DNA from 2 places in the Variovorax sp. OAS795 genome. Region 1 is predicted to be linked to the other one. Evidence: predicted binding sites of a transcription regulator. Region 1 holds the regulator's gene; the other holds the start of a gene.

Region 1 (14,192 bases):
ACATCTCGACGTGGCCGTGCGGCGCGTCGTCGTAGCCCATGACGTTGAGCGGGCGCACGATGCGGATGCCCTTGGCGTCCGCTGGCACGATGACCATGCTCTGCTGCGAATGCCTCGGTGCGTCCGGATCGCTCTTGCCCATGGTGATGAACACGGCGCAGCGCGGATCGGCGGCACCCGAGATCCACCACTTGCGGCCGTTGATCACGTACTCGTCGCCCTGGCGTTCGATGCGGGTCGAGATGTTGGTGGCATCGCTCGATGCAACGTCGGGCTCGGTCATTGCAAAGGCCGAGCGGATCTGGCCCTCGAGCAGCGGCTTGAGCCAGCGTGCCTTGATGGCTTCCGAGCCGTAGCGGGCAATGGTCTCCATGTTGCCGGTGTCCGGCGCCGAGCAGTTGAAGGCTTCCGAGGCCCATGGCACCCGGCCCATGATCTCGGCCAGGGGCGCGTATTCCTGGTTGGTGAGGCCGGCGCCGTCATAGCCCGAGGCAGCCGCGCTGTCGACCGGCAGGAACAGGTTCCACAGGCCCTGGGCCTTGGCTTTTTCCTTGACCTTCTCGACCGTCTGGAGCGCGGTCCAGCGCTTGCCGGCGGCGGTGTTGGCGGCCAGTTCGGCCGAATACTCGGCTTCGGCCGGATAGATGTGCGCGTCCATGAAGGCGCTCACGCGCTTCTGGAGTTCCTTGGTTTTTGCCGAGTATTCGAAGTCCATCTGTTGTCTCCTGGTGGGGGTATGCGGCAGCTACGCCTTCTGGGCAAACTGCCAGGCCATTTCGGCCATCGGTCGCGCGCCGCGGGCGGACGCCACGGCTTGCTCGCTCGATGCGGTGCCGGCCTCGACCCGCTTGGCAATGCCTTGCAGGATCGCGGCCATGCGGAACAGGTTGTAGGCCTGGTAGAAATTCCAGTCGGGCGCCAGCGCCTCGGGCGTGCTGATGCGCGTGCGCTCGCAGTAGCGGCGGATGTATTCGCTCTCGGTGGGGATGCCCAGCGACGCGACATCCACGCCGCCGATGCCGCGGCCGGTGGTGGGCGGCATGTGCCAGGACATGCAGTGGTAACTGAAGTCCGCCAGCGGATGGCCCAGCGTGGAAAGCTCCCAGTCGAGCACCGCGATGATGCGCGGTTCGGTGGCGTGGAACATCACGTTGTCCAGGCGGTAGTCGCCATGGACGATGGAAACCTTGCTCTCGTCACGCGCGCTCGCCGGCATGTGGGCGGGGAGCCAGTCGATCAGTCGCTCCATGGCTTCGATCGGCTGCGACAGGTCGCCGGCGCCATCGGTCGAGGCCTTGTACTGCTTGCTCCAGCGGCCGATCTGGCGCTCGAAATAGTTGCCGGGCTTGCCGTAGTCCGCCAGGCCGCGCTCGGCGAACTTCACGGTGTGCAGCGCGGCGATGACGCGGTTCATCTCGTCGTAATAGGCCGCGCGTTCGGCATTGCCCATGCCGGGCAGCGATTGGTCCCAGAGCACGCGGCCCTGCATGAACTCCATGACGTAGAAGGCGCGGCCGATGACGGATTCGTCTTCGCACAGGCAGTGCATGCGCGGCACGGGCACGTCGGTGCCGGCAAGCCCGCTCATGACCTTGAACTCGCGTTCCACCGCATGGGCCGAAGGCAGCAGCTTGGCGACGGGTCCGGGCTTGGCGCGCATCACGTAGCTCTGCGTGGGCGTGAGGAGCTTGTAGGTCGGGTTGGACTGGCCGCCCTTGAACATCTCGACCGTCAGCGGGCCCTTGAAACCGTCGAGATTCTTCTCGAGCCACGCCGCGAGCACATCGACGTCGAAGGCGTGCTGCTGCGAAACGGCGCGGGTGCCGATGAAGTTGGAGAAGTCCTGGCTCATGTCAGATGTCCGCTTCGGAAACGCGCATCAATGCCACGCGGTCCAGCACCACGAGGCCGGCCGGCTCGATGCGGATGGTGCCCTCGCGTTCCATGGTCTTGAGTTCCTGGTTCACGCGCTGGCGCGATGCGCCGAGCAGCTGCGCAAGCTCTTCCTGCGCCAGCTGCAGCCCGATGCGCATCTGGCTGCCGTCTTCCAGGTTGGGCACGCCGTAGCTGCGCACCAGGTGAATGAGCTGCTTGGCAAGCCGTGCGCGCAAGGGCAGGGTGTTGAGGTCTTCCACCAGCCCGAAGAGGGTGCGGATGCGGCGCGCCTGCAGCCGCATCAGCGCCTCGTACAGCTCCACGTGCGTGGCCAGGATCTTCTGGAAATCGGCGCGCGCCACGCACAGGTTGGTGGTGTCCCCATGTGCATAGGCGTCGTGCGTGCGCCGGTCCCCGTCGAACATCGCCACGTCGCCGAACCAGATGCCCGGCTCCACGTAGGTCAGCGTCACCTGCTTGCCCGACACGGCCGTGGAGCTCACGCGCACCGCGCCCTTGGCGCAGGCAATCCAGTGGTCGGGTGGATCGCCGCGGGCGGCGATCAGGTCGCCGTCCTTGTAGCGTTTGACGAATGCGCATCGGAGAATGTCGTGCCGCAGCGAGGGAGATAAAGAAGAAAACCAGCGACCACTGTTGATCGCTTCACGTTCTTCGATGGTAAGAATGGGGTCGTCCATTGGTCTGTCCTGTCGGCGACTGAAAGGCTGGAGGGTGTCACGAGAGCGACCTGGGGCCGCTACTCGTACTGCGGAGGCTTCTTGTCGAGGAATGCCGCTATGCCGATGCCGGCATTCGGATGGTGGAGGTTGCGCACGAAGTGGTCGCGCTCCTGCGAGAGCTGCGACGCGAACGTGGTGCCGCGCGCCTCGCTCAGCAGCTCCTTGATGCTGGCCAGCGAGTTCGGTGCGCGTGCGTTGAGCCGGGTGGCCAATGCCAGCGCGCCGGCCAGTGCCTGGCCGTTTTCGCTCAGTTCGTTGACGAAACCGAGCGCATGCAGCCGCGGCGCGCCGATGCGCTCGCCGCACATCAGCCACTCGCTCGCCAACTGGCGTGGCAGTGCCTGGCCCAGGTGCCAACTCAGGCCGCCGTCGGGCGACAGCGCCACGTTGCTGTACGACGCCGCAAAGACCGCGTCGCGCGCCGCCACGACGAAATCGCAGGCCAGCGCGAGCGAGAAACCGGCGCCGGCCGCCGCGCCTTCCACCGCCGCGATGATCGGCTTGGGAAAGGCGCGGATGGAGTCGATCCAGTTGTGCAGGCCCTCGATGCTTTCGGCCTGCACCGAAGGGTCGCGCTGGCGGTTGTCGGAGAGCCGCTGCAGCGAGCCGCCGGCACAGAACCATGCGCCTTCGCCCACGATGACCACGCTGCGGATTTCATCGCTGCTCTCGGCGCCGTTGAGCGCCTCGATGCCCGCGGCGTAGATCTCGGGGCCCAGCGCATTGCGCTGGGTCGGGTTGGCAATGGTGAGCACCATGGTGCGTCCCTCGCTGGTGCTCTTCAGTTCGGCGGTCATCGCGGTGATGCTTTCCTTGGGGTTTGCTTATTCTTCTTCGTGCAGCAGGCTCAGGCCCAGCGCGCCGCGGCGGCGCAGCCACGGGCTCGGGCGATAGCGCGGATCGCCGTAGACGGTCTGCAGGTTGAACAGCACTTCGAGCATGTTGGTGGGGCCGTACAGGTTGCCCATGGCCAGCGGGCCGCGCGGGTAGCCGAGGCCCAGCTGGACCGCGGTCTCGAGATCGGCCGGCGAACAGACGCGCTGCTGGCACATGTCGGCCGCGATGTTCACGATGGTGCCGATCACGCGCTGCGTGACGAAGCCGCCGCTGTCGCGGATCACGCTCACGGCCTTGCCGTCGCGTGCAAAGAGCGCATGCGCCGCGTCGCGGATGTCGCGCCGCGTGGCCGGGTTGGTGGCGAGCACGCGGCGCCTGGTCGCGGCATCGTCGATCAGCATGTCGATGCCGACGGTGCGCGTGGCGTCCAGGCGCTCGACAGCAGCCACCGTGGTCACGTCGAAGCCCAGCGGTGCCACGAGGATGAGCGAAGTGGACGCCGCTGCGGCGCCGCTGTCGATCTGCGCGCCGAGCGCATTCACCAGCCGCAGCAGGTCGGCCCTGCGCGCGGCGCGTGGCGAGACCCAGACCGCCGGCAGCGCGGCCACGGCGGGCGGCGCGGCTTCGGGCACCTGCTGCATCACGCCATCGTGGTACTTGTAGAAGCCCTCGTTGGTCTTGCGCCCCAGAACGCCCGCCGCGAGGCGCTGGGCCGTGATCACGCTGGGACGAAAGCGGGGCTCTTCGTAGTACTGGCGGTAGATCGATTCCATCACCGGGTGCGACACGTCGAGCGCCGTCAGGTCCAGCAGTTCGAACGGGCCGAGCCGAAAGCCGGCCTGCTCCTTGAGGATGCGGTCGACGGTGGCGAAGTCGGCCACGCCTTCGCCCACGATGCGCAGTGCCTCGGTGCCATAGCCGCGCCCGGCGTGGTTGACGATGAAGCCCGGCGTGTCCTGTGCCTGCACCGCGCTGTGGCCCATCTGCACCGCGTAGCCGGCCAGCTGCTTGCAGACATCGGCCGAGGTCTTGAAGCCGGCCACCACCTCGACCACCTTCATCAGCGGCACGGGGTTGAAGAAGTGAAAGCCCGCGACCCGCTCCGGCCGCTCGAGCACGGCGGCAATGGCCGTGACCGACAGCGACGAGGTGTTGGTGACGAGCGTGGCCGTGGGCGCGACCACTGCTTCGAGTTCGCGGAACAGCGAGCGCTTGACTTCGAGGTCTTCGACCACCGCTTCGATCACGAGGTCGCAGGGGGCGAGGTCGGCCACCGAACCGACCGCCTTGACGCGGGCGATCTGCGCATCGCGCGCCGCGGCGTCGATCTTCCCCTTCTCGTGGAGCTTGTTCCATTGGGCCGCCAGGGCTTCGCGCCCACGCTCGGCGGCGCCTGCAAAACTGTCGAGCAGCAGCACGTCGCTGCCCGCCTGGGCGGCGATCTGTGCGATGCCTCGGCCCATGGCGCCGGCGCCGACGACGCCGATCCGTTTGTAGTTCACTGTCATTGGAAAAAGATTCTCGCTGGTTGATGGATCCGGTCCCGCCGGCAGCCGCTGGCCCGGAGTTTGCGCAGCCTTCGATTTTGCAGCCATGCGCCGCCGGGGCGTGCCGGGTTTTACGCGGGTCCCTGCCGGTCAGGCCGCGCGGCGGCTGCGATCGATGGCCACGCTCAGGCCGATGGCCAGCAGCAGCAAGGCGAAACCGACCCAGTTCATCCATGCGACCGCGTCGTTGGCGAGCAGCCATCCGCCGAGCCCGGCACCGACGGCCTGGCCGATGTAGATGCCCGAGCTGTTCAAGGCCACGGAGCCCGGCGCGAGCGCCGGGGCGAGGCCCACCAGGCGCGCCTGCTGCGCCGAATTGGTCGCGAAGCAGCCCAGGCCCCAGGGCACGAGCACCGCCGCAAGCCATGGGAGCGTGGCGGCCCAAGGCCACAGGAAGAGGCTGAGCGCAATCAGCGAACTGGTCACGAGCACCATGCGGCCGCCGCCCACGCGGTCGATGAACCGGCTCACCAGCATGTTGCCCACGAGGCCGCAGGTGCCGAACAGGGCCCACATCAAGCTCAGCGTGGTGGGGTCGGCGCCGAAGTTGCGCTTCAGCAAGGGCCCGAAATAGCTGAACAGGACGAACTGGCCGGCACCCTGGAGCGCCGTGACGGACACGATGCCCATCAGCACCGGGCTGCGCAGCACGCGCGACCATGCGGCGGCCGTCAGCGCCGCAGGCCGGATATCGCGCGGCAGTGTCAGCCAGATGGAGGCTGCGCTTGCCACGCTGAGCAGTGCAACCGCGGTGAAGGCCATGCGCCATCCCAGGTGCCCGCCGATCAGTGCCCCGATCGGCAGGCCCAGCACCGAGGCCATCGACCAGCCGAGAAAGACGAAGGTCACCGCGCGACCACGTTGCTCCGGCGGCACCAGCATGCCGGCGCAGGCTGCCGCCTGGGGCGTGAAGATGGCCGGCGCCACCACCGTGAGCATGCGCACCGGCAGCAGCGCGCCGAAGCTCGGCATCAGGGCCGCAACCACATGCCCGAGGGCATACCAGACGAGCGTGAGGGCGAGCAACTGGCGGCGGTCCCAGCCCGCGACCACCGCCGCCAGCAGTGGGGCGCCGAGGCACATCACGACCGCGGCGACCGTGATCAGCTGGCCCGCGGTGGCGACGCTCACCGCGAGCGAGGTGCTGATTTCGTTCAAGGTGCCGGGCACCACCATCACGCCGGTGCCGATCACGAAATTGCCGGCCAGCAGCGCCCAGAGCGCGCCCCGGTGAGCGGCCCGGGTCACTGGAGGACCTTCGCCTTCGGTTGTGCGATCGGCCCTGGGGCGACCCGGCGGCTCATGCGATCACCGGCGAACCTGCAGGGCGCCGGGATTCACGATGTTGGTGGGATTGCCCTTGATGAAGCTCACGACGTTGTCGAAAGCCTGGCCGAAGTAGCTCTCGTAGCTGTCCTGTTCGACATAGCCGATGTGCGGCGTGCAGATGCAGTTCTCCAGGCGCAGCAGCGCATGGCCCTGAAGCGGCGGTTCGCTCTCGAACACGTCGACGGCAGCCAGCCCCGGACGGCCGCGATTGAGCGCGGCCAGCAGCGCGTCGGCCTCCACCAGCTCGGCGCGCGAGGTGTTGACGAAGAGTGCGGTCGGCTTCATGCGCGAAAGGTCTTCGAGCTTGACCAGGCCGGTGGTCTCCTCGTTGAGCCGCAGGTGAACGGACAGCACGTCGGCGGCGGCAAAGAATTCCTGGCGGTTCTGTGCCACCTGGAAGCCGTCCGACCGGGCCTTGGCACAACTGGCTTCGCGGCCCCAGATGACCACCTGCATGCCGAAGGCCTGCCCGTAGCGCGCCACCAGCTGGCCGATGCGCCCGTAGCCCCAGATGCACAGCGTCTTGCCCTTGAGCACCGAGCCGAGCCCAAAATTGGGCGGCATCGAGGCCGACTTGAGCCCCGACTGCTGCCACGCGCCGTGCTTGAGGTTGCTGATGTACTGCGGCAGGCGGCGCATGGCCGCCATGATCAGCGCCCATGTCAGCTCCGCGGGCGCCTGGGGAGAGCCGGTGCCCTCGGCCACTGCTACGCCGCGCTCGGTGCAGGCCGTGACGTCGATGTGGCCGCCCACGCGCCCGGTCTGCGAGATGAGCTTGAGCTTGGGGAGTTTTTCGATCAGCTGGCGCGAGATGTGGGTGCGTTCGCGGATCAGCACGATGACGTCGGCATCCTTCAGGCGAACCGAAAGCTGGCCGATGCCCTTGACCGTGTTGGTGTAGACCTTGGCCGCGTACGCGTCCAGCTTGGCGGCGCAGCGCAGCTTGCGCACGGCGTCCTGGTAATCGTCGAGGATCACAATGTTCATGGCGTGCCATTGTGCCTCGCAGCATTGGCATGGCGCGCGCGTGAACGTTTGGATACCCGCGCCCGGCCAGGGTCACCGGGGTGTGCGGGGGTCAGTGCAGGTGCGTGGGGCGGGGCGCGGTGCGCAGCGCCTCCATGGCTTCGAGCGCGGCGAGCCGGTCGAGTTCGGCGCAGACGTCTGCCATGCGGCCGGAGATCACCACGCGGTTGGTGCTGCGTTTTTCACCCTGGGGCCCGTCGACCACCCGGATGACGCGAAGCGGCCGGCTCGGCGCCGGCGCCGTCTTGGGAGCCGGCGCACCTTGGGGCCGGGCCGTGCAGGCCGGTCGTACCGCGGCATGGCGCAGGGCCGTGGATGCAGTGCCGCCATCGCGGTGACGCGGACGGCGCGCCGGCAGCAGGCGGTTTGCGAGCGATTGCAGAGGCATCCACAAATCGACGATGGTGAGGAGGGCGATTCCCATGTGAACTCCAAGAAAGTCTGAGGTTGAACACAGGCAGGATTTCTTTGAAGGGACGCAAACAGGGTGATGGCGACCTTGCGCCATACGCCCGCCACCTGTTGCGGCCGGATGGGGTGCTGCCTGTGCAGGCCCGAGGGGCCTACATCAGCATCGTGTTGCGGATGAGGCCGACCGCCAGGCCTTCGATCTCGAAAGGTTCACCGGGCTGGACCACGATGGTCGGGTAGTCGGGGTTCTCGGCATGCAGCTCGATGACCTGCTTGTTGCGCTTGAGGCGCTTGACCGTGACTTCGTCGCCGAGGCGGGCGACCACGATCTGTCCGTTGCGCGCTTCCTTGGTGGCCTGCACCGCGAGCAGGTCGCCGTCCATGATGCCGGCGTCGCGCATGGACATGCCGCGCACCTTCAGCAGATAGTCGGGCTGGCGCTGGAACAGCGTGTTCTCGACGTAGTAGGTCTGGTCGACGTGCTCCTGCGCCAGGATGGGCGAGCCCGCCGCAACGCGGCCGATGAGCGGCAGCGCCAGCTGCGCCATGCCGGGCAGCGAAAGGGAGAACTGGTTGTTGCGCGACTCGTTGAGCGAGCGCAGCGCATCGCCCTTGAGGCGGATGCCGCGCGAAGTGCCGCTCACGAGTTCGATCACACCCTTGCGGGCCAGCGCCTGCAGGTGTTCTTCGGCCGCGTTGGCGGACTTGAAGCCGAGTTCATTGGCGATCTCGGCCCGCGTGGGCGGCGCGCCGGTACGCGCAATGGCGCTTTGGATCAAGTCCAGGATTTGCTGCTGGCGGGCGGTAAGCTTCACGGCGAACTGCATAGATGGTTCCTTGCGGCACTGGCTGAATATCCAGTAGCTGTATTTTTAACCAGTTTTTAAAAGTTGGCAAGCATGGTCAATTCCAATTCACCGAACGTGCGCCGCGTCGTGGTGCTGGGCACGGGCGGCACCATCGCGGGCCGCGCTGCCAGTGAAGGCGACAACATCGGCTACACCGCGGGCGAGGTCGGCGTCGCGGACCTGCTCGGCGGCATCGACGCCCCCGAAGGCCTGTCGCTCGAAGCGGAGCAGGTGGCGCAGCTCGACAGCAAGGACATGGAATTCGATGTCCTGCTGCAACTTGCCCGTCGCTGCGCCGCGTGGCTCTCGGAGGCCGACGTGGTTGGCGTGGTGATCACGCACGGAACAGACACCATCGAAGAGACCGCTTTCTTTCTCCACTCGGTGCTCGCCGCCGGCAAGCCGGTGGTGCTGACCTGCGCCATGCGTCCCGCAAGCTCGCTGTCGCCCGACGGTCCCCAGAATGTGCGCGATGCCATTGCGGTGGCGGCCACGCCGGGTGCAGAGGGCGTGACGGTGGTTTGCGCCGGCACGGTCCACGGCGCACCGGACGTGCAGAAGGTGCACACCTACCGTCCCGATGCGTTCTCATCGGGCGATGCGGGCCCGGTGGGCTACGTGGAAGAGGGCGTGGTGCGGCGTCTTCGGGACTGGCCGCGATCGACGGGGAACGCCCACTCGAAAATGCTGGCAGCGAACGTAGGCGCGGCGCTGCGCTGGGCCAGGGTCGAGATCGTGACGAGCCATGCCGGTGCGAGCGGCGCGGTCATCGACATGCTGCTGCAGGAGCGCGCGGCGGGCGTGGCCGAGCCGATGCACGGACTCGTCATTGCGGCGACCGGCAACGGCACGGTGCACCACGCGCTGGAAGCCGCTGCGCTGCGTGCGCAGGACGCTGGCGTGGCGGTGCTCCGTGCCACACGCTGCACGAGCGGACGCATCCTGCCAAGGGCGGACGATCGCTTGCGCGATGCCGGCGCACTCACGCCGGTCAAGGCGCGCATCGCCCTGATGCTGGAACTGAGCGAGGAGCCGGCGGCCGCTTGATGCGGCTCGCGTTCAGCTGCCGAGGGCAGCCAGGGCGCGCTGGGTGATCTCGTCGACGGTACCCACGCCCTTGATGGCGCGGTACTTCGGCGCCGCGGCCGGGTCTTCCTTGGCCCAGGCCGAGTAATAGTCCACCAGCGGACGCGTCTGCTGGCTGTAGACCTCCAGGCGCTTGCGCACGGTTTCTTCCTCGTCGTCCTTGCGCTGGATCAGGTCCTCGCCCGTCACGTCGTCCTTGCCTTCGACCTTGGGCGGGTTGAACTTCACGTGGTAGGTGCGGCCCGATGCCGGATGCGAACGCCGGCCGCTCATGCGTTCGATGATGTCGCTGAAGGGCACATCGATTTCGAGCACGTAGTCGAGCTTGACGCCCGCCGCCTTCATGGCGTCGGCTTGCGGAATGGTGCGCGGGAATCCGTCGAACAGGAAGCCATCGGCGCAATCGGGCTGCGCGATGCGTTCCTTCACGAGGTTGATGATCAGGTCGTCGCTCACGAGGCCACCGGATTCCATGATGGCCTTGGCCTGTTGTCCGAGCGGCGTGCCGGCCTTGACGGCCGCGCGCAGCATGTCGCCGGTGGAAATTTGAGGAATGCCGTATTTCTGGCAGATGAAGGCCGCTTGCGTGCCTTTGCCCGCCCCGGGCGCGCCCAGCAAAATTAGTCTCATGGTGTCCTCGGACGGTTCTTAGATCTTGTGTCGCGCCCAGCGCCGGCCCCAGGGCCGTGCAAGGCGGAATTGCGTCGAGGATAGCATGCGTCAGCGTGAAGAATTCCCGGTTACGCCGCTGGAGCGGATGGGTTTCAGGGCGCCTGGCGGGCCGCGAAGACCGCCCGCACCCGGGCAAGGTCTTCGGGCGTGTCGATGCCCGGTCCGGGCGCGGTCTGGCTCACATGCACGGCGATGCGATGGCCGTGCCACAGCGCGCGCAACTGCTCGAGCGCTTCGGTGGACTCGATGGGCGCGGACGCCAGTGAAGGAAACATGCGCACGAAAGCGGCGCGGTAGCCGTAGATGCCGATATGGCGCAGCGGCGCAGGCGAGGGCAGCACGCGCGGCGGTGCGCCCCCGGTGGCGCCGTCGCGCCACCAGGGGATGGGCGCGCGGCTGAAGTAGAGCGCGTTGCCGCCGGCGTCGAGTACGGCCTTCACCACGTTCGGGTTCAGGAAGTCGTCCAGCGAATCGATCTCGTGCACCGCCGTGCTCATGGCGGCTTCCGGATGCGCCGCCAGCGTCGAGGCCACCGCGTCGATCAGCGCCGGGTCGATCAGCGGTTCGTCGCCCTGCACGTTGACGACGATGTCGTTGCCGTCCAGGCCCAGCTGTTCGCAGGCTTCGGCCAGCCGGTCGGTGCCGCTGGCGTGATCCTGGCGCGTCAGGATGGCTTCGACGCCGTGTGCCCTGCAGGCCGAGATGATCGACGGATCGTCGCCCGCCACGACCACGCGCGCGGCGCCCGAGTGGCTCGCGCGGCGGGCGACACGCACCACCATCGGTAGGCCGGCAATATCCGCCAGCGGCTTGTCGGGAAGCCGCGTCGAAGCGAGCCGTGCGGGCACCAGGACGGTGAAGCTCACAGCCCCAGCTCTTCGTCGGACAGCGTGCGCGCCTCGTTCTCGAGCAGCACGGGAATGCCATCGCGCACCGGATAGGCCAGGCGCGCGCTGCGCGAACAGAGCTCCTGTTTCTCCGGGTTCCAGGTCAGCGGGCCCTTGGTGACAGGGCAGACGAGCAGTTCAAGCAGCTTGGGATCCATCGAGCGATGATAGCTTTGCATCGAGCGCTGCGAAGAAACCAGGCTCGGGTGCGAAGCGCAGCGGCACGGCCAGCGCATCCGGCGCCTGTCGCCACAATTTGACGGCGTCTTTCTCGGTACAGACCAGAGGATATCCAGGCGCGGCAGGGCGTTGCCATCCGGCAAAGTCGAAGTGGTCGGGCAGCGCGATCGTCTGGGCCAGCACGAAGCCGCGGGCACGCAGCATGTCGAAGAAGGCTTGCGGCCGTGCGATGGCGGCGAGCGCGATCACCGGCTTCGCGGCCAGGACGTCCAGCGGCACGCGCTGGCCATCGCTTGCAACCGCGTCGTCCGCCAGGCCGCGGGTGGCGGTGTAGCCGCCCTCGAATGCGGGATGCGCGCCGCTGTGGAGCACCAGGTCGCATCGGCGCGGCCAGCGCTCGCGCAAGGGTCCCGCGGGCAGCCGCCAGCCGTTGCCGACGCCGCGGTCGTCGAACACGCAGACCTCGATGTCGCGCCCGAGCGCCAGGTGCTGCAGCCCGTCGTCGCTCACGATGACCTGCACGGCCGGGTGCCGGGCCAGCAGCGCGCGTGCGGCGTCGATGCGGCGCCTCGCCACGAACACCGGCGCGCCCGTGGCCCGGTGGATCAGCGCCGGCTCATCGCCCACGTCTTGCGGGTCGCTCTCGCCCAGCACTTCGCGGCAGTCGTCCGTGCGGCGGCCGTAGCCGCGCGACACCACGCCGGCGCGCAAGCCGCGGGCCTGCAGATGCCGAACCACGGCCATCACGACCGGCGTCTTGCCGGCGCCGCCGGCAATGACGTTGCCGATGACGATCACCGGCACCGGCACATGCCCGGTCTGGAGCCACCCCCGGCGATAAAGCCAACGCCGCAGCGCGAACAGCGCTGCATAGAGCATCGACAGCGGCCACAGCAGGCACGCCAGGGCACCGCGATGCAACCAGGCTCGCTGCAACGGCACTCAGTGCCCTGCTTGCGCCGTCGACTGGGCTGCGAACGTGATCTGCACCAGGCCGGCGCGGCGTGCGGCCTCCATCACCGTGATCACGGACTGGTGCGGGCTGCTGGCGTCGGCACTGATGATGACCACGCTGTCCTTGCCGCCCGTGGCGGCCGCACCCAGCGCCGCGGCCACGGTGGCCACGTTGCGGTCCGGCAGCGGCGTCTTGTTGATCGAATAGCGGCCGTCGGCGGACACCGCGACGATCACTTCCTTGGGGTAGTCGCGCTGCGAATCGACGTCGGCCGTCGGCAGGCGCAGCTGCATTTCGGTGAACTTGCTGTAGGTCGTCGAGAGCATCAGGAAGATGAGAACGACCAGCAGCACGTCGATGAACGGGATCAGGTTGATCTCGGGTTCGTCGCGCGCGCCGTGGCGAAACTGCATGCGGCCGCGGCTCATCGCGGGCCTCCGGCCGGCAGCGCAGCACGCGCGGTGGCAAGCGAAGGATCCATCATTTCCGCAGTGCGTTCAGGTGGCGCGCGAAGCGCTCGCCGGAGAGCTCGAGGTTCAGCAGGTATTCGTCCACCCGGCTGCGGAAATAGCGCCAGAAGATCAGCGTCGGAATGGCCACGATCAGGCCAAACGCCGTGTTGTACAAGGCAATCGAGATGCCGTGCGCCAACTGCGCCGGATTGCCCGAACCCACCGCGCCGCTACCGGGCGACTGCGAGCCGAAGATCTCGATCATGCCGATCACCGTGCCCAGCAGGCCCAGCAGCGGTGCCGCCGATGCGATGGTGGCCAGAGCGGGCAGGTAGCGCTCCAGCTTGTGCGCCACCGTGCGGCCCGAGGCTTCCATGGCCGCGCGCAGGTCGTCCTCGGTGCAGCGCGGATTGGCGTTGAGCGCGCGGAGACCGGCGGCCAGCACCTGCCCGAGCATCGAATTGTGTTCGAGCTTGGTGACCACGTCGGGCCCCGGCACGGACCCGTGCGAGACGGTGATGGCTTCGTCGAGCAGCTTGGGTGGCAGGACCTTCACGGTCTTGAGGCTGGTGAAACGCTCGATCACCAGCGCGAGCGCGATGATCGAACAGGCGAGCAATGGCCAGATGGGCCAGCCCGCGGCAACTATGATGGAAAACAAGAAAATCCTCCCGCCCGTAGACTGCAAATGCGCGGCGATTATCCACCGAGCCCACCATCGCCATGCGGCTTGTTTGCTTGTAAGCGAAGACGCACAGATTCTGTGGATAACTTTGTGATTAACCCGCTGTGCAACGTGCCGCGACCCGCATGGCTTGGGCGTTCCATTAGATCGACTGAATTTTGAGCAGCACTTTCGTCAATGAAATCAATAGCTTGCACGACAAACCGTGCACCTGTCCCGGCATGGGGTCCGCGTGCTGTGGCATGTCGTACGACTGTGGAAGAGTGGTCACCCGCTGTCCGGGCGCTTTGTGACAATCCGTGACTCCCACACAACGCCGGGCCCTCGCGTCTGGCCCGTCGGCGCCTTGTGCCGCGCGGTTGCCGGTGCGCTCGACGCCCGCTTCAACCCGGTCGCGGTGCGAGGTGAAATCTCCGGTTTTTCGCGCGCATCGAGCGGGCATTGTTACTTTGCGCTCAAGGATGATTCAGGCCAGCTACGCTGCGCAATGTTCCGGCGCGCGGCCGGCCTGCTCGATTTTTCACCGCGCGACGGCGACCAGGTCGAGGTGCGTGGCCGGCTGGCGGTCTACGAGCCGCGAGGCGACCTGCAGCTGGTGGTCGAAAGCCTGCAGCGCGCCGGCCAGGGCGCGCTGTTCGACCAGTTCCTGCAACGCAAGGCAC
Region 2 (14,192 bases), 460 kb from region 1:
CAAATTCATCGTCGTCGGCGATCCACCGGCCCCGGGCGGAGCGGTGCTGCCCTACAGCGGTCCGATGATGGACGTCTTCGGGCACCGGATCGCGCTGATCGGCGGACGCGCTTACTGCGAAGGCTGCAACAGCGTCGGCATCATCGCCAAGGCCGGGGGCCCCCGAAGAGGCTGGCTTCGCGGGGCCGAAATGGCGCTGGAAGGTGACGTGGTGATCTGTCACTGCCCCGTTCCGCCCCCGCTCGTTGCCACGTTGGTTCACAACACGAGCTTCGATGACATGCTGGCAGGCACTCGCGAGTTCAATGCCAGCTATACCGCCATACCGGGTTGGTTCGCCGGAGACTCGCCGAGCATTGCCGCGAGCAAGAAGGTGGTCGATGAGATGGTGGAGCACCCACCGGAAGCCGAGCAGACCGAAAACATCTGCCCGAACATGACAAACAAGGAGTTCTGCACTTTGATGCTGGACTTGCGCGACAAGGCGGTAGCGGTCATATCGAAAAAGCGTCTTCCAGAACTTGAACGGTGGGGAAAAGCCGATCAAGCCCGAGTTCAAGAATGGTTTGGCGTTGCCGGCCAGTCGATGCGCGAGTACCTTCGAAAAGGCTTGGCTGGCTGCGAACAGGTGCTGCGGGGACTGAACTGCAAGAACTTTGTGCGGCTCACGCCCGACGGCAAGACCTTGAGCTGTATTGTTCCGAGCTATGGCGCGACCACGGTCGCGATGGTGTGCAAGCCTGACACATCAACACATACCATCGCGTTTAACACCTCGTTTTGCCTTCTTCGTGATACCTCGGCCGGTGTCGATTCGAAGTTGTCTACTCTCATTCATGAGGTGACGCACTTTGACGATACTTTCGGCAGTTTCGATTCAATTTACTACCTCCGCGAATCCCGCAAAGCAGTTCAGGAGGACCGGGCCAAAGTGAAAACCAACGCTGACAACATTGCCGGCTACGTCATTTGGGATGAGGTGTTTTATGCGTAGAACTCTGGCGGCGCTCACACTGTTCGCTGTGTACGGAAGTTCGTCAGCGTGCCAAATCATCGTGCAAACAACTTTGACGTTCGCGGACGGATCGGCTGATTTGGATCGTTCTCAAATCATCAAGCTGGCGGAGTGGATCGACCACGCGAATTCGCAGTTTTCGAGGTACAAGGATGCCTATGTCGAGGCTGGCGCTTCCGCGAAAACATCGGTTGACGCAAGGCAACTGGCCAGAAAGCGGGCTGATACCACTGCGCGTGCGCTCAAGGCGCTTCTTCCGTTCGATCTTCCTGTTGAGACAACGTCTCAGGGCTATCGCGAAAAGCGGGTCGCACTTGACGGCGGAAGCGACTACGCCACGATTCAGATAAATCCCGATTTCAAGGCACTGAACGTGCCAGATTGCAATCCTGTTCCGATTCCTGGCGTCAAGCGCTGAGAACGCTATGCTGAGTAGATTCGTTGCGATTCTTCTTGCACTCGCCGCACCAGCGGCCTTCGCTTGCAGTCCTGTCAAGGGCATCGACGTGTTTTTCGAGTGGAATTCCTCCAGAGTCTCGGCGGAACAAGTGTTGAGGCTGGCCAACTGGACCGCCATGCTTCGCGAGAGATATCCCAATCGCCAGGAAATGAACATAGAGGCTACCGCTGAGCAGGGCGAGCATGCTCCCCGCAATTTGGCGATGGCGCGAGCCAAGAACGTCGCGCGAGTCCTCAATGAGGACCTTCGGTTCACCGCACCGACTGTCAACCTCCCTACGAAGGGTCATGTCTATCCGAACGGTGCACTGGGCAAAGAAGACGTCAAGCGGGTGGAGATCGATTTCCTTCCAGCCTGTCCCCATGAATGCGCATGCCAAATGGGGGATCCTCTCTACAAGCCCTCGCCTCAGCGATGAGGTAGGCGCATTTGGAGTGCGCACCAGATGCCGTTTTTGCGGTGCAACGAATCCTTGCAGCTAATGAAAATCAGATGAGCGCATTTATCGCGCAGTCTGCGACCGGTTTATCGCGGGCCGCTTCATTCAAGGGCGAGGCGATGCGATGAAAGCCGGATTGCGCCTCCTGCTGAACGTGTTCCCGTGGTTCTTGGCGATGCCCGTGATTTTCGCGGCGACGAGGGCAGTTAAGGGCCACAGAATCAATTGGTTCATCGATCACATTGCTCCAATCACAGCAGTCGTACTTTTGGCATGGGCTGCTGTGATCTATTGGCGTTGTGTCCCGGCTGCCCCATCCATTTGGCTCAGGCTGGTCTACCTCGCGGCCTTTCTCGCATCCATGCTGATGTTGGGGTGGGGCGCTATGTGGGTCACCTACGTCGTCATGCTGGCAATTTACGGCGCGTAGTAGCAGACGTTGGGCGTAGCCTCATGGCCTTGCCGGCCCTACTGCAAGCCCACCGCGCCCAGTTCGCCGAGCATGTCCTGCGCATCGTCGTCGAAGCCCGCAATCGGCTGGGCCTTGGCAAGCGCCATCCACACGCCGAACGGAATGCGCGCCAGGGCACGATGCACGGCCGCACGCGCCACCACCAGCCGTTCGCCTTCGAGCACCAGCACGCCGCACTCGGGCGGAACCTCGTCGGCCGAGGCAATCGGGCGGCCGCGCGCATCGTTGCCCAGCACGTACCAGCACTCGCCCCCCAGGTCGAGATAGGCCGCACGCTTGTCGGGCTTGCGCAGGTCGCCCAGCAGATCGGCCCGGCTCACCTTCACCTCGTGCACGATGGGATGCGCATAGGCTTCGACGCTGGTGTTGCGGATCGAGAACACGTCGGGCCGGGCCACGCACCAGCGCGGCTTGCCGCCCTCTTCGAGCGGGGGCAGGCGGGCCCGCAAGCCGAGGCCGCGCCAGGCGATGCGGCCGCCGCGCGTCATCTCGCGCGCCACGCGTTCCACCAGCGCTTCATGCGGCGAGAGCGCCGCGCGGTTGAGCGTGAGCGTGGTGGCAATGCGCGCAATGCCGGCATCGGTCACGCGCAAGGTCTCGTGCCCGAGCGGCGTGCGCACGCGTTCCAGGAACCCGCCCGCCAGCAGTTCGACCTCGATGGCGTCGCAGCAGGGCCAGCCCGCCGAACGGTAGATTTCGCGCAGCCGCCGCGCATGGAGTTTTCCGAACGGCACGGCGGCGGCGCGCTGCATGGGCGGCTCTTTCACGGGCGGCGGAAACCCGGGGTCGGTGAAGGGCGGCTGGACCGGCGGCGGATCGCCTTCGGGCGGAGGGCCGACCGGCGGTGGCGGCGGCACCGGAACAGGCACGTCGGGCGCGGGCGGCGGCGGACCGATCGGACCGACAGCGACAGGATCAATGGCAAGTGCGGACATGGAAGAAGCAGGTTAGCGAAAAGTCGAGGGGCGTGCGAGGCATGGAACGATCGGTTGCATTCGATCCGGTTGCCTCAATGGAAGTCGCGGCTGGTGTTGCTCTGTGCCAGCCGCCCCATGAGCGGCGTCAGGTCCTTGAAGCCGGTGGCGATCAGGTGCTGCACCTTGCCGCCGCTGTCGTCGTCGCGCTGCCAGGTGCCCTGCACCGCCAGCAGGTGCGACTTCAGGAGCGGCTCGCGCCAGGCTTCGATGACATGGCTCCAGACGATGACGTTGACGTTGCCGGTCTCGTCCTCGAGCGTGACGAAGATGGTGCCATTGGCGGTGCCCGGGCGCTGCCGCCCCTTGACGATGCCGCAGGCGCGCACGGTCTGGCCGCTGGGCAGTGCGCGCAATTGCTCGGCGCTCATGAGCTTCATGCGCGCGAGGCGCGGGCGCAGCAGCGCAAGCGGATGGCGGCGCAGCGTGAGGCCGAGCGCGGCGTAGTCGCCGACGATCTCCTCGCCCTCGGGTGCGGCCGGCAGCTGCAGCACCTGCTCGTTGATCGGCACGCCGCGCAGCAGGGCGGGCGAACGGCGCTGCGCCGTGGCATCCCACACCTGCTGGCGCCGATGGCCCGAAAGCGGCATCAGTGCATCGGCCGCGGCCAGCGCGGCCATGTCCTTGCCGTCGAGCTCGGCGCGCAGGGCCAGGTCTTCGGTGCTGGTGAACGGCGCTTGCGCACGCGCCTGGAGCAGGCGCTTCGCACCGGCTTCGCCGAGGCCCGAAACCAGGCGCAGGCCGAGCCGCACCGCGGGCTGGTTCTCGTTGCCCAGGCGATCGGCATAGCGTGCGTCGGTGCCTGCCGGCATGCGCGGCGCATCGGGCGCGCGGGCTTCGAGCGTGGTGTCCAGCGCGCTGCAGGTGACATCGACCGGCCGCACTTCCACGCCATGCCGCCGCGCGTCCTGCACGAGCTGCGACGGGCTGTAGAAGCCCATCGGCTGCGAGTCGAGCAGTGCCGCGAGAAAGCACGCGGGTTCGTAGTTCTTGAGCCAGCTGCTCACCGTGACCAGCAAGGCAAAGCTCGCGGCGTGGCTTTCGGGAAACCCGTAGTCACCGAAGCCGAGGATCTGCTTGAAGATGGACTCGGCGAACGATGCCTTGTAGCCCTTGCGGATCATGCCTTGCACGAGCTTGTCGTGGAACTTGTCCAGGCCTCCCTTGCGCTTCCATGCCGCCATGGCGCGGCGCAGCTGGTCGGCCTCGTCGGCGGTGAAATCGGCCGCGATCATCGCGATCTGCATCACCTGCTCCTGGAAGATCGGCACGCCCAGCGTGCGCTCCAGCGCGGGCCGCAGTTCTTCCTTCTCGTAGTGAATCGCCAGGCCCTTGGCCAGGCGCTCGCGCTGCTTGAGATAGGGATGCACCATGCCACCCTGGATCGGCCCGGGCCGCACGATGGCGACCTCGATCACCAGGTCTTCGTAGCGGCGCGGCTTCAAGCGCGGCAGCATCGACATCTGGGCGCGGCTCTCGATCTGGAACACGCCGACGGTGTCGGCGTCGCAGATCATGTCGAACACCTTCTGGTCGTCGCTTCGGATGTGGTGCATCTGCACCGCCGAGCCGCGCCAGCGGTTCATGTGGTCGAGCCCGCGGCGGATGGCGCTGAGCATGCCGAGCGCGAGCACGTCGACCTTGAGCATGCCCATGGCCTCGAGGTCGTCCTTCTCCCACTGGATGACGGAGCGGTCTTTCATCGACGCCTTCTCGACCGGCACCAGCCGCGTGAGCCTGGTGTGCGTGAGCACGAAGCCGCCCACGTGCTGGCTCAGGTGGCGCGGAAAACCCTTGAGCCGCCGCGTCATCTCGATCCATTGCACCAGCCTGAGCTCGTCTTCTTCCACGCCGACGCGCGCGGCCGCCTTGAACAGCTGGTCGCCAAGCACGGTGTCGTCGAACCAGTAGTGGTCCTTGGCGAACTCGTCGATCAGGCGCTGGTCGATGCCCAGGGCCTTGCCCACGTCGCGCAAGGCGCTGCGCGAGCGGTAGCAGATGACGACGGCCGCGATGGCCGCGCGCTCGCGACCGTACTTCTGGTAGATGTACTGGATGACTTCCTCGCGCCGCTGGTGCTCGAAGTCGACGTCGATATCGGGCGGCTCGTGGCGGTGGCGGCTCAGGAAGCGCTCGAACAGCAGGTGGCCCTTCTCGGGGTCGATGGCGGTGATGCCCAGGCAGAAGCAGACCGCTGAATTGGCGGAGGAGCCGCGACCCTGGCAGAGGATGTGCTGCGAGCGCGCGAAGCGCACGATGTCTTCCACCGTGAGAAAGAACATCTCGTACTTGAGCTCCAGGATCAGGTCGAGCTCTTTCTGCACCTGCTCGCGCACCTTGGCGGGCACACCGTGCGGATAGCGCTCGCTCGCACCCTCCCATGTCTTGCGCACCAGCGTCTCGGCCGGCGTCTCGCGGCTGCCCACGGTTTCGAGCGGGTACTGGTAGTTCTCGCGGATGACCTCCGGATCGAAGCTGCAGCGCGCGGCCACCGCCAGCGTGTTCGACAGCATCCCGGGCAGGTAGAGCTCGGCCAGCCGCACGCGCTGGCGCAGATGGCGCTCGGCATTCGACTGCAGCGCAAAGCCGCACTCGGCCACGGTCTTGCCTTCGCGCACGGCCGTGAGCACGTCGTGCAGCGGCTTGGCCGAACGCGCATGCATGTGCACGTCGCCGGCGGCCACCAGCGGCACGCCGGCCTGCTCGCCCGCCTCCATCAGCGCGACGAACCACAGGTCGTCGTCGAGCTCGTTGAGCATCTCGACCGCGAGCCACAGGTTCTCCCCGTAGAGCGCCTTGGCGGCCATCAGGTCTTCATGCAGCGTGGCAGCCTCCAGGGCACCGCCGGGCATGCGGTGCGGCACGAAGAGGACCTGGCAATCCTGCAGCGAAGCGACGTCGCTGCCTTCCCAGCTCACGCGGTATTGGCCCTTGGGCAGCTCGGTGTTGCGCGCGGCGGTGATGAATTCGCAGAGGTTGCCCCAGCCCTCGGTGCCGCTCGCGATGACGACGAGCCGGAAGCGCTCGAAGCGGAACTCGCTGCCAAAGAGCAGCCGGAAACCGGGGTTGCGCGGGATCGGCGGCTCGTCGGGGTGCTCGCGCTCGTATTCCTCCAGCTTGGCCGGCAGTTCGCGCAGGCAGACATGGGCGCGCACGATGCCCGCAACCGAGCATTCGTCGGTGATGGCCAGTGCCGCGTAGCCGAGCTGGTAGGCGCGCTCGACCAGCTCCTCGGGCGTCGAGGCGCCGCGCTGGAAGCTGAAGTGGGTGAGGCAGTGCAGCTCGGCATAGTCCGGCAATGCCGGCGCAGACTTCCTGCGCAACGGCAACGGCAGCGCATGCACCTTGGCGGCGTTGCGCCCGCGCAGCTGCTTTTCGCTCAGGTCAGGCATAGAGCCCCTGCAGGTACCAGCGCACCTCGCCCGGTGAAAACCGCGCAGAGGGCCGCTCGCGAAAGATCCACACCAGGCCGGCCCCGGGGCTTTCGGCGATGTAGTAGTCGCGCATCGCGGGTTGGCCGCCGTCTTCCTTGCCGCCCCACCAGCCCGCCTCCACGCGCTGCGGCCCGACCAGCTTGCCGAGCGGACCGCGGTAGCAGGGGCGCTCGCCGTCCATCTCGAGCAGCAGCGGTTCGGGCAACAGCCACGGCGGGTAGATGGCATCGGGCTGCGAGGCCGCGGCCTTCGCTTCCTTGCGGGTCTTGTCCGGCGATGACTTGGCTTTCTGCAGCGCGGGCCTCCAGGCCTGCTTGCGCTCCGGCCGGTGGTCGGCCGCGGCCGCGGGCACCACCACCTGCTGCGGCCCGAGCCGCACGCTGAGCCGTTCGACCATTTCGTGCAGCTTGTCGCCCTTGCGGTTGTCCTCGGGCAGGAAGCTGGTGCTGGCGCCGGCCCAGGGATCGGTTTCGAGCGTGCGCAGCCGCAGCCAGCTCGCGGGCGCCGCCAGCGTGGTGAGGGCGAGCTTTTCGGACAGCAGCCGGCGCAGGTGCGCCATGTCCTGCGTGGGCTCGGCCGTGCGCACCGTGACCTGCTGGTGCGGCGGCAGGTTCACGCCGTTGAAGCGCTTGAGATCGAGCGTCCATTGCAGTTCGAGCGCGCGGGCGCCGCGCTGCCGCGCACGCAGCCAGAACTGCAGCGCCGTGAGCAGGCGGTTGGCCGACCACATCAGCTCGGGCGCGGTTTCGGCCAGCGCGGGCAGCTCGAGCTTCTGCTCGAACACGTCGGGCAGCGTGAGCCAGCGGTGGCTTTCGGGCCGCAGGCCCCAGGCGGTGTCGAGCGCTTCGCGCAGCCCCGCGCCAAAGCGCCGCGTGAGGCCGCCGCGCGGCAAGGCAGCCACATCGCCCCAGGTGCGGCAGCCGAGCCGCGCGAGCAGGTCGAGGTGCTCGCGCGCGGCGCTCAGCGTGTCCAGCGGCAGGCCTGCGGGAATGTCCCTGGGCCGATGCTCGTTGCGCTCGAACAGGCGCAGCCGGGCCAGCGCGACGAGGCTCGTGGCGCCCTGGGCGCCGCGCATCACGGCGCCCGGCGCGGGGTTCTCGTGGGCCAGCTGCCGCATCAGCGACGAGCGCCCGCCCCACAGCCGCTCGCAGGCCGAGACCTCGAGCATCAGCGCTTCGTCCTGCCACGCGACATGCGGTGTGTATTGCAGCGCCCACCAGCCCAGCGCTTCCGGGGTGGGCAGGACCGGCGCTTCGGAGGCATCGGTTTCAGGCGACCACCGCAATGCGATCCAGTGCATTGGCGCCTCCCTTCCACGCGTCGATGCGCACCACCGTGGCCGACGCTGCCGCTTCGCCGGCTGGCACCGTGCCCTGCTGCTGCAGCCGCAGCTTGCGGCGCAGCCGCGCGGCGGCCAGCAAGGCGGCCATGCGCTCGTTGCGCGCGGGCAGCATCACAGGCGCGGCGAGCGGCGGGCCGCGGCGCTTGAGGATGCGCAATTCGATCTGCGCGCTGTCGGGCGCGCAGCTTTCCACCTGAAGCCGCAGCCGCGCGGGCGACGCGCCCTGCGCGGCCGATTCGGGCCGGCAGACGAAAAGCAGCACCTCATGCTGGGCGGCCGCCAACTGCAGCCGCCGCAGTTCGCCCACCCTCGCCTGCGGCAGCCAAGCCAGCACGGCCGCCACGTCCGCGCAGCGCAATGCCTGCTCGCAGGCCCACAGCCTCGCGGCCGGGGCTTCGCTTCGGACCCACATCAGCGCCTCCACCGGCAGCCCCTGCGCCGCCAGCGAGGGCCCGCAAGGTTCATAAGGGGCGCCGATCAGCACCACCGGGCCGCCCCGCGCTTCCACCGCGCGTGCCAGGGCGGGGAGCAGCAGCCGCCAGACATGCGCCTCGGGCGTGGCTTGCAGCAGCTCCGTCATGGCGCCGACCGGCCAGCCGCCCCCCGGCAACTCCGCGTCCAGCGCGGCGTGGCCAGTGGCGGCGACCTGTGCGTCGGCCAGGCCGAGCTCGTCGGCGTGCCAGACGCCGCGGCCGGCGGCAGCGGAAAAGGAGTCGAGGAAAGGAAGGCCCATGATTGCGACTGTTAACTGTATTTTTATACAGTATTCCGTGGCCCGCAACAACGAAGAATGGCATTCTTCGTTTCCTTGATTTCATATTCCTATGGTTCATGTGAATGCGCGCAGAAGTCGGTTGAGCCGGCGCCCGGGATTGGCTCCAATGCAGGCAAAAGGAGCTCGCATGAACCCGCCCACCGTCACCGCCGGCCTCAACTACCTCCAGCCCTCCTTGCTGCGCCCCTTCAGCTACATCTTTCCGCCACCACCCGGCACGCCATGGGAAAGCGGCAGCTACGAACTGCGCCCGATGCCGATCGCGGATGCGCGCGCGGCCACCACGCCGCCCCACATCGAGTGCGAAGGCTTCGTGCTGCGCGATGCGCCCACCGCCGTCTCGGACTTCCTGGACGACGCCGAGGTCACGGCCGTCTACCACCGCGAGGTGGCGGAACTGGCGCTCGCCGTCACAGGCAGCACGCGGGCCTTCGTGTTCGACCACCTCGTGCGCCAGCGCGAAGCCGACCGCACGGCCCTGAGCTTCGGCCGCCGCGCCACCCACGGCAAGGCCGCCGCCAACGGCCGCATCCACAACGACTACACCGAAGACTCCGGCCGCCGCCGGCTCGGCATGGTGCTGACCGACCCCGATGAAGCCGCGGCCGTGCGGCGCTACTGCATCGTCAACGTCTGGCGCTCGATCAGGGGGCCGGTGCTGGACACGCCGCTGGCCGTCTGCGACGCGCGCACCGTGACGGCCGGGGACCTCGTGGCCGCCGAAGTGCGCTACCCCGAGCGCACCGGCGAGATCTACCTGGCCACGCATTCGCCCGCGCACCGGTGGTCTTACTTTTCGGCGATGGACCGGCACGAGGCGCTGGTCTTCAAGCAGTACGACTCGCAACTGGGCGGCGTCTCGCGCTTCACGCCGCATGCGGCCTTCGACCATCCCGATGCACCGGCCGGCGCGCCGCCGCGGCAGAGCATCGAGGCCCGCTGCCTGGTGGTGTTCGAATGAGCCGGACGCGGTGCTGCGGCTCAGGAACCGCCGTCCGCCGCATCGCCTGAGAGCCGCGCCTCGGCGGCCAGCCAGGCGGCCACGTGGCGCACCTCTTCGCGCGGCTCGGCCTCGGCCTGGATCAGCCAGTAGGCGTGCCCCGATGCCTGCGCGGGCACCGGCGAGACCAGCCGCACCAGCCGCTTCTCGTCGAGCAGCGGCCTGATCAGTTCGAGCCGCCCGAGCGCCACGCCCTGCCCGGCCAACGCCGCCTGGATCAGCTGGTCGTACTGGTTGAAGTGCAGCACCGACTGCGGCTTCGCATCGGCCCAGCCCACCGAGGCGAGCCAGCCGTTCCATTGCAACCACGGATGCTGCGGATCGTCGAAGTCCAGCAGGTGCAGGCGCGACACGGCGCCGGCCGAGCGCAGCGGCTCCAACCCGCGCGACGGATGCGCCACGGGCGCCACGGTTTCACCGAAGAGCCGCACCGCGCCGGCCGGTGCCAGCGCGGGCGTGGTGTAGCGGATGGCCAGGTCGATGCCCTCGTTGCGCAGGTCGGCGAGCCGGTTGTTGGCCGACACGCGCACGTCCACGCCCGGATGCAGCTTCTGCACCTGGCTGAGCCGCGGCAGCAGCCAGAGCCCCGTCATGCCGATGCTGGCGCTGAGCGTCACGGGGCGCTGCTCGCCGGCCTGGCGCAGGCCGCCCATCACGTCCTGCAGCTGCTGCACCGCGCCGTCCGCGCTGCGGAAAAGCCGCTCGCCTTCGGGCGTGAACGAAATCGAGCGGTGCCCGCGCAGCAGCAGCTTCACGCCCAGCTGCGCTTCGAGCGCGTGGACCTGCTTGCTGACAGCCGATTGGGTCAGGCACAGGTCCTGTGCCGCCAGCGAAATGCTCATGCGCCGGCCCACCGCCACGAAGCCCCGCACCAGGTCCAGCGAGGACAGGCGAAGGAGCGAAAGTGGCATTCCCATGATGAATATGAGCCGGGATTCTGACGGCGGACGTGCTGCGCCGCAACCACAGAGCGGTTTACCCGCTGGGCACCGGCGTCTTAAGATCAGCCAGTTAACAATTTGTGACCATGAAATACAAAAAGATTCACGCGCTCGCCTCGACCCTGGCCGCCTTCGTCCTCGCACTCTCCCCCGCCGCGCAGGCCCAGACCAAGCTCCTGATCGGGCAGACCTACGTCCAGACCGGGCCGCTCGCGTCCCTGTCGACCGAACCCCTGGTCGGCATCCGCGCCTTCTTCACCACGCTGAATGCCAACGGCGGCGTCAATGGCCGGCCGGTCGAACTGCGCCAGCTCGACGACGCCTTCGATCCCGCCAAGGGCGCCGAGAACGTCAAGACCTTCGCCAAGGAAGGCGCCATCGGCATCCTCATGCCGATCGGCACCTCGTCGTCCGTCGGCGCGCTGAAGGCGGCCAACGAGCTCAAGATCCCCGTCGTCGGCCCGTACACCGGCGCGGCCCCGGTCGTGAAGGCATCGGAGTATGGCTTTCCGGTACGCATCAGCTACGACGAGGAATACGCCCGCATCGTGAACCACCTGTTCACCATCGGCCTCACCCGCATCGGCTTTGCGCACAACGACAATCCCGGCGCGCGCTCGGCGCTGGAAAGCACGCAGAAGTTCGTGGCCGAACGCGGCGAGAAACTGGCGGGCAGCGTGGCCATCAAGAACGACGGATCCGACGCCGCCGAACGCGCCGCCGAACTGGCCAAGCTCAAGCCCAAGGCGGTGGTGTTGTCGGCCACCAATGAGGTGGCGGCCAAGTTCATCTCGGCCTACCGTGCCGCGGGCGGCGAAACGGCCTTCTACTCGTTCTCGCTGCTGAACGGCCAGAAGCTGTTCCAGGACATCAAGAAGGACGCAGCCGGCGTGGTCATTTCGCAGGTCGTACCGTATCCGTGGAACAGCGCCATGCCGGTGATTGCCGAGTACCAGGCGGCGATGAAGAAAATCGGCGCGACCGAGTACAGCTATGCCAGCCTCGAAGGCTACGTGGCGGCCAAGATCATGGTCGAGGGATTGAAGCGCGCTGGAGCGAACCCCACGCCGGATTCGCTGCACAAGGGACTCGAGTCGTTCCGCACCCTCGACATCGGCGGCATTGCCGTGTCGTACCGGCCCGGCGAGCACCGCGGCCTCACGTTCTCCGAGCTGTCGATGCTCAAGGCCGACGGGCGCTACCTGCGCTGAGCTTCCGGGGGCGCGCTTCCTGGCGCAGAATTTCGTTCGTGATGACGACGTCCTTCACGAACGATGCGCAGCCCCCTGCCCTCACGCGCGCCCAGCTGCTCAGGCTCGGCGCTGCGTTGTGCGCCAGTGCCGCGCTGCCCGCGTTCGCGCAGCACCAAGGCAGGCCCGCAATGCAAATGAACTCCCGCCTCATCCCCGGCACCCAGGAAGCCTTGCCGGTGATCGGCTGCGGCACCTGGATCGGCTTCGACCAGCGCCCCGGCACCGACGAATACAAGCGCCTTCCCGGCGTGCTGGAGGCGCTCTTTGCCGCGGGCGGCAAGGTGATCGACAGCTCGCCGATGTACGGCCGCTCGGAGGAAACCACCGGCGAGCTGCTGGCCGCATCGAAGCAGGTCAAAACCGGGGCGGCGTTTCTCGCCACCAAGGTCTGGACCTCGGGCCGCGAGCCCGGCATCGCGCAGATGGCGCAGTCGTTCACGCGCCTGCGCACCGGGCGCATGGACCTGATGCAGGTGCACAACCTCCTCGACTGGAAAACCCATCTGGCCACGCTGCGCCGCTGGAAGGACAAGGGCCGCGTGCGCTACATCGGCATCACGCACTACACCGCCTCGGCCTACGGCGACGTGGAAGCCGTGCTGCGTGCCGAGAAGCTCGACTTTCTGCAGATCAACTATTCGATCGACGCGCGCGAGGCCGAGCAGCGCCTGCTGCCGCTTGCGGCCGAACGCGGCGTGGCGGTGATCGTCAACATGCCCTTCGGCGGCGGCGGCCTGTTGCGCCGGCTGCGCGACAAGCCGCTGCCTCCGTGGGCCGGCGAGATCGGCTGCACGAGCTGGGCGCAGGTGCTGCTGAAGTTCGTGCTCGGCCATCCCGCCGTGACCTGCACCATTCCCGGCACCAGCCGCGCCGAGCACATGGCTGACAACGCCGCGGCCGGCGCCGGTGTCCTGCCGGATGCGGCGTTCTGGCGCAGCCATGCGGGCGCGATCGGGCTCCCCTAGCCCGGGGCCCTTGTCCGTCAACCCAGGAAGCGCAGCAGCAGCCGGTTGAATTCGTCGGCGCGCTCGTACTGCGCCCAGTGTCCTGCGCCGTCGATCACCACGCCTTCGCGCTGCGGATGGCCGGCCGTGAGCCTGGCCACCAGCGGGCGCGGATCGGCGGTGACGTCGCAGGCGCCCCAGAGCAGCAGTTGCGGTCCGCCGAGCGTGTCGAGCGCGGCCTGCAGCCCGCCCGCCTGCGACACCTCCTTGCTGCGAAAGCGCGTGCCGTGGCAGGAGATGTCGTGGATCTCGAAAGCCAGCGGATCGATGGCGGCCTTGTCGTGCAGCATCAGTGCGCCAAGGTTGTGCAGCAGCGCGGCGCGCTCTTCTTCGCGGTTCGGCGCGGCACGCCAGTTGATCATCTGCACCGCCATGCGCCGCACCGTGCCGTGCCCGCCGCTGCCCACGAGCGCGAGCCGCCGGATCGCACCGCGCCGCACCGCGAAGCGCGCCGCCGTGAGTCCGCCGAACGAGAAACCGCCCAGGTCGATCGGCGTCCCCGCGCCAATCAACTGGTCGAGCGATCCGCCGAGCGCATCGAGCAGCGGGCCGAGCGAATCCTCGCCGGGCGCAACGCGCGGCGGCGCATCGGAGTCGTTGAACCCGGGCATGTCCGGGAGCCACAGCATGTGCTCGGCCGAGAGCGCCTCGACGTTGCGCAGCCAGTGCATCCAGCTGCCATGGCCGCCATGCAGCAGCACCAGCGGGGGACGGCCGCCATGTTCGGCACCGAAGCGGCGCCAGCAGACGCGAACACCGCCATGGACGACGTCATGGCGCGTGCCGCTTGCAGCGATGCGTTCGATGAGCAGGCGGGCTTCGGTATTGGAATCTGGAGCGGAAATGGAAGACATCGTGAGATTCTGCCGCTTGGCATTGGAAGCTGCGGCGAACCGGTGGCATGCCGTTCCTGGCATCCGCGGCAGCCCCCACCCGGGCAGCTTTGTCAACCGAAGCGGTAGCTCGACACCACCAGCCCGCCCATGAAGTCGTCCTCGTGATACACGCGTTCGCCGGGCTCCTGCTCGGCGGCCCCGACAGCGACCATCAGCGGCACCAGGTGTTCCTCGCGCGGATGCGCCA

What was found. The regulator LexA, encoded in region 1, represses DNA repair genes until DNA is damaged. The targets are predictions, from matches to a motif close to ACTGTATNNNNATACAGT.
Region 2: a site for LexA is predicted at 8,884-8,901, ahead of imuA (translesion DNA synthesis-associated protein ImuA). Genes of this name have one in related genera too.

What each region holds. Positions count from the first base shown of each region.
Region 1 is NZ_JBEPOH010000001.1:3,504,639-3,518,830, reverse strand. Features, by position in the region: gene ABID97_RS17025 (acyl-CoA dehydrogenase family protein) at 1-715, opposite strand, end outside; gene ABID97_RS17020 (phosphotransferase) at 746-1,852, opposite strand; gene ABID97_RS17015 (Crp/Fnr family transcriptional regulator) at 1,854-2,573, opposite strand; gene ABID97_RS17010 (oxepin-CoA hydrolase, alternative type) at 2,633-3,412, opposite strand; gene ABID97_RS17005 (3-hydroxyacyl-CoA dehydrogenase) at 3,440-4,960, opposite strand; gene ABID97_RS17000 (MFS transporter) at 5,090-6,247, opposite strand; gene ABID97_RS16995 (D-2-hydroxyacid dehydrogenase family protein) at 6,308-7,315, opposite strand; gene ABID97_RS16990 (hypothetical protein) at 7,407-7,778, opposite strand; gene lexA (transcriptional repressor LexA) at 7,918-8,592, opposite strand; gene ABID97_RS16980 (asparaginase) at 8,665-9,660, shown strand; gene adk (adenylate kinase) at 9,673-10,329, opposite strand; gene kdsB (3-deoxy-manno-octulosonate cytidylyltransferase) at 10,464-11,237, opposite strand; gene ABID97_RS16965 (Trm112 family protein) at 11,234-11,416, opposite strand; gene lpxK (tetraacyldisaccharide 4'-kinase) at 11,397-12,380, opposite strand; gene ABID97_RS16955 (ExbD/TolR family protein) at 12,381-12,806, opposite strand; gene ABID97_RS16950 (MotA/TolQ/ExbB proton channel family protein) at 12,874-13,506, opposite strand; gene xseA (exodeoxyribonuclease VII large subunit) at 13,820-14,192, shown strand, end outside.
Region 2 is NZ_JBEPOH010000001.1:3,960,302-3,974,493, forward strand. Features, by position in the region: gene ABID97_RS19190 (M35 family metalloendopeptidase) at 1-994, shown strand, start outside; gene ABID97_RS19195 (hypothetical protein) at 987-1,433, shown strand; gene ABID97_RS19200 (OmpA family protein) at 1,441-1,893, shown strand; gene ABID97_RS19205 (hypothetical protein) at 2,039-2,344, shown strand; gene ABID97_RS19210 (hypothetical protein) at 2,383-3,321, opposite strand; gene ABID97_RS19215 (error-prone DNA polymerase) at 3,396-6,752, opposite strand; gene ABID97_RS19220 (Y-family DNA polymerase) at 6,745-8,094, opposite strand; gene imuA (translesion DNA synthesis-associated protein ImuA) at 8,063-8,869, opposite strand; gene ABID97_RS19230 (CmcJ/NvfI family oxidoreductase) at 9,039-9,872, shown strand; gene ABID97_RS19235 (LysR substrate-binding domain-containing protein) at 9,893-10,822, opposite strand; gene ABID97_RS19240 (ABC transporter substrate-binding protein) at 10,939-12,063, shown strand; gene ABID97_RS19245 (aldo/keto reductase) at 12,105-13,070, shown strand; gene ABID97_RS19250 (alpha/beta fold hydrolase) at 13,088-13,963, opposite strand; gene ABID97_RS19255 (DODA-type extradiol aromatic ring-opening family dioxygenase) at 14,056-14,192, opposite strand, start outside.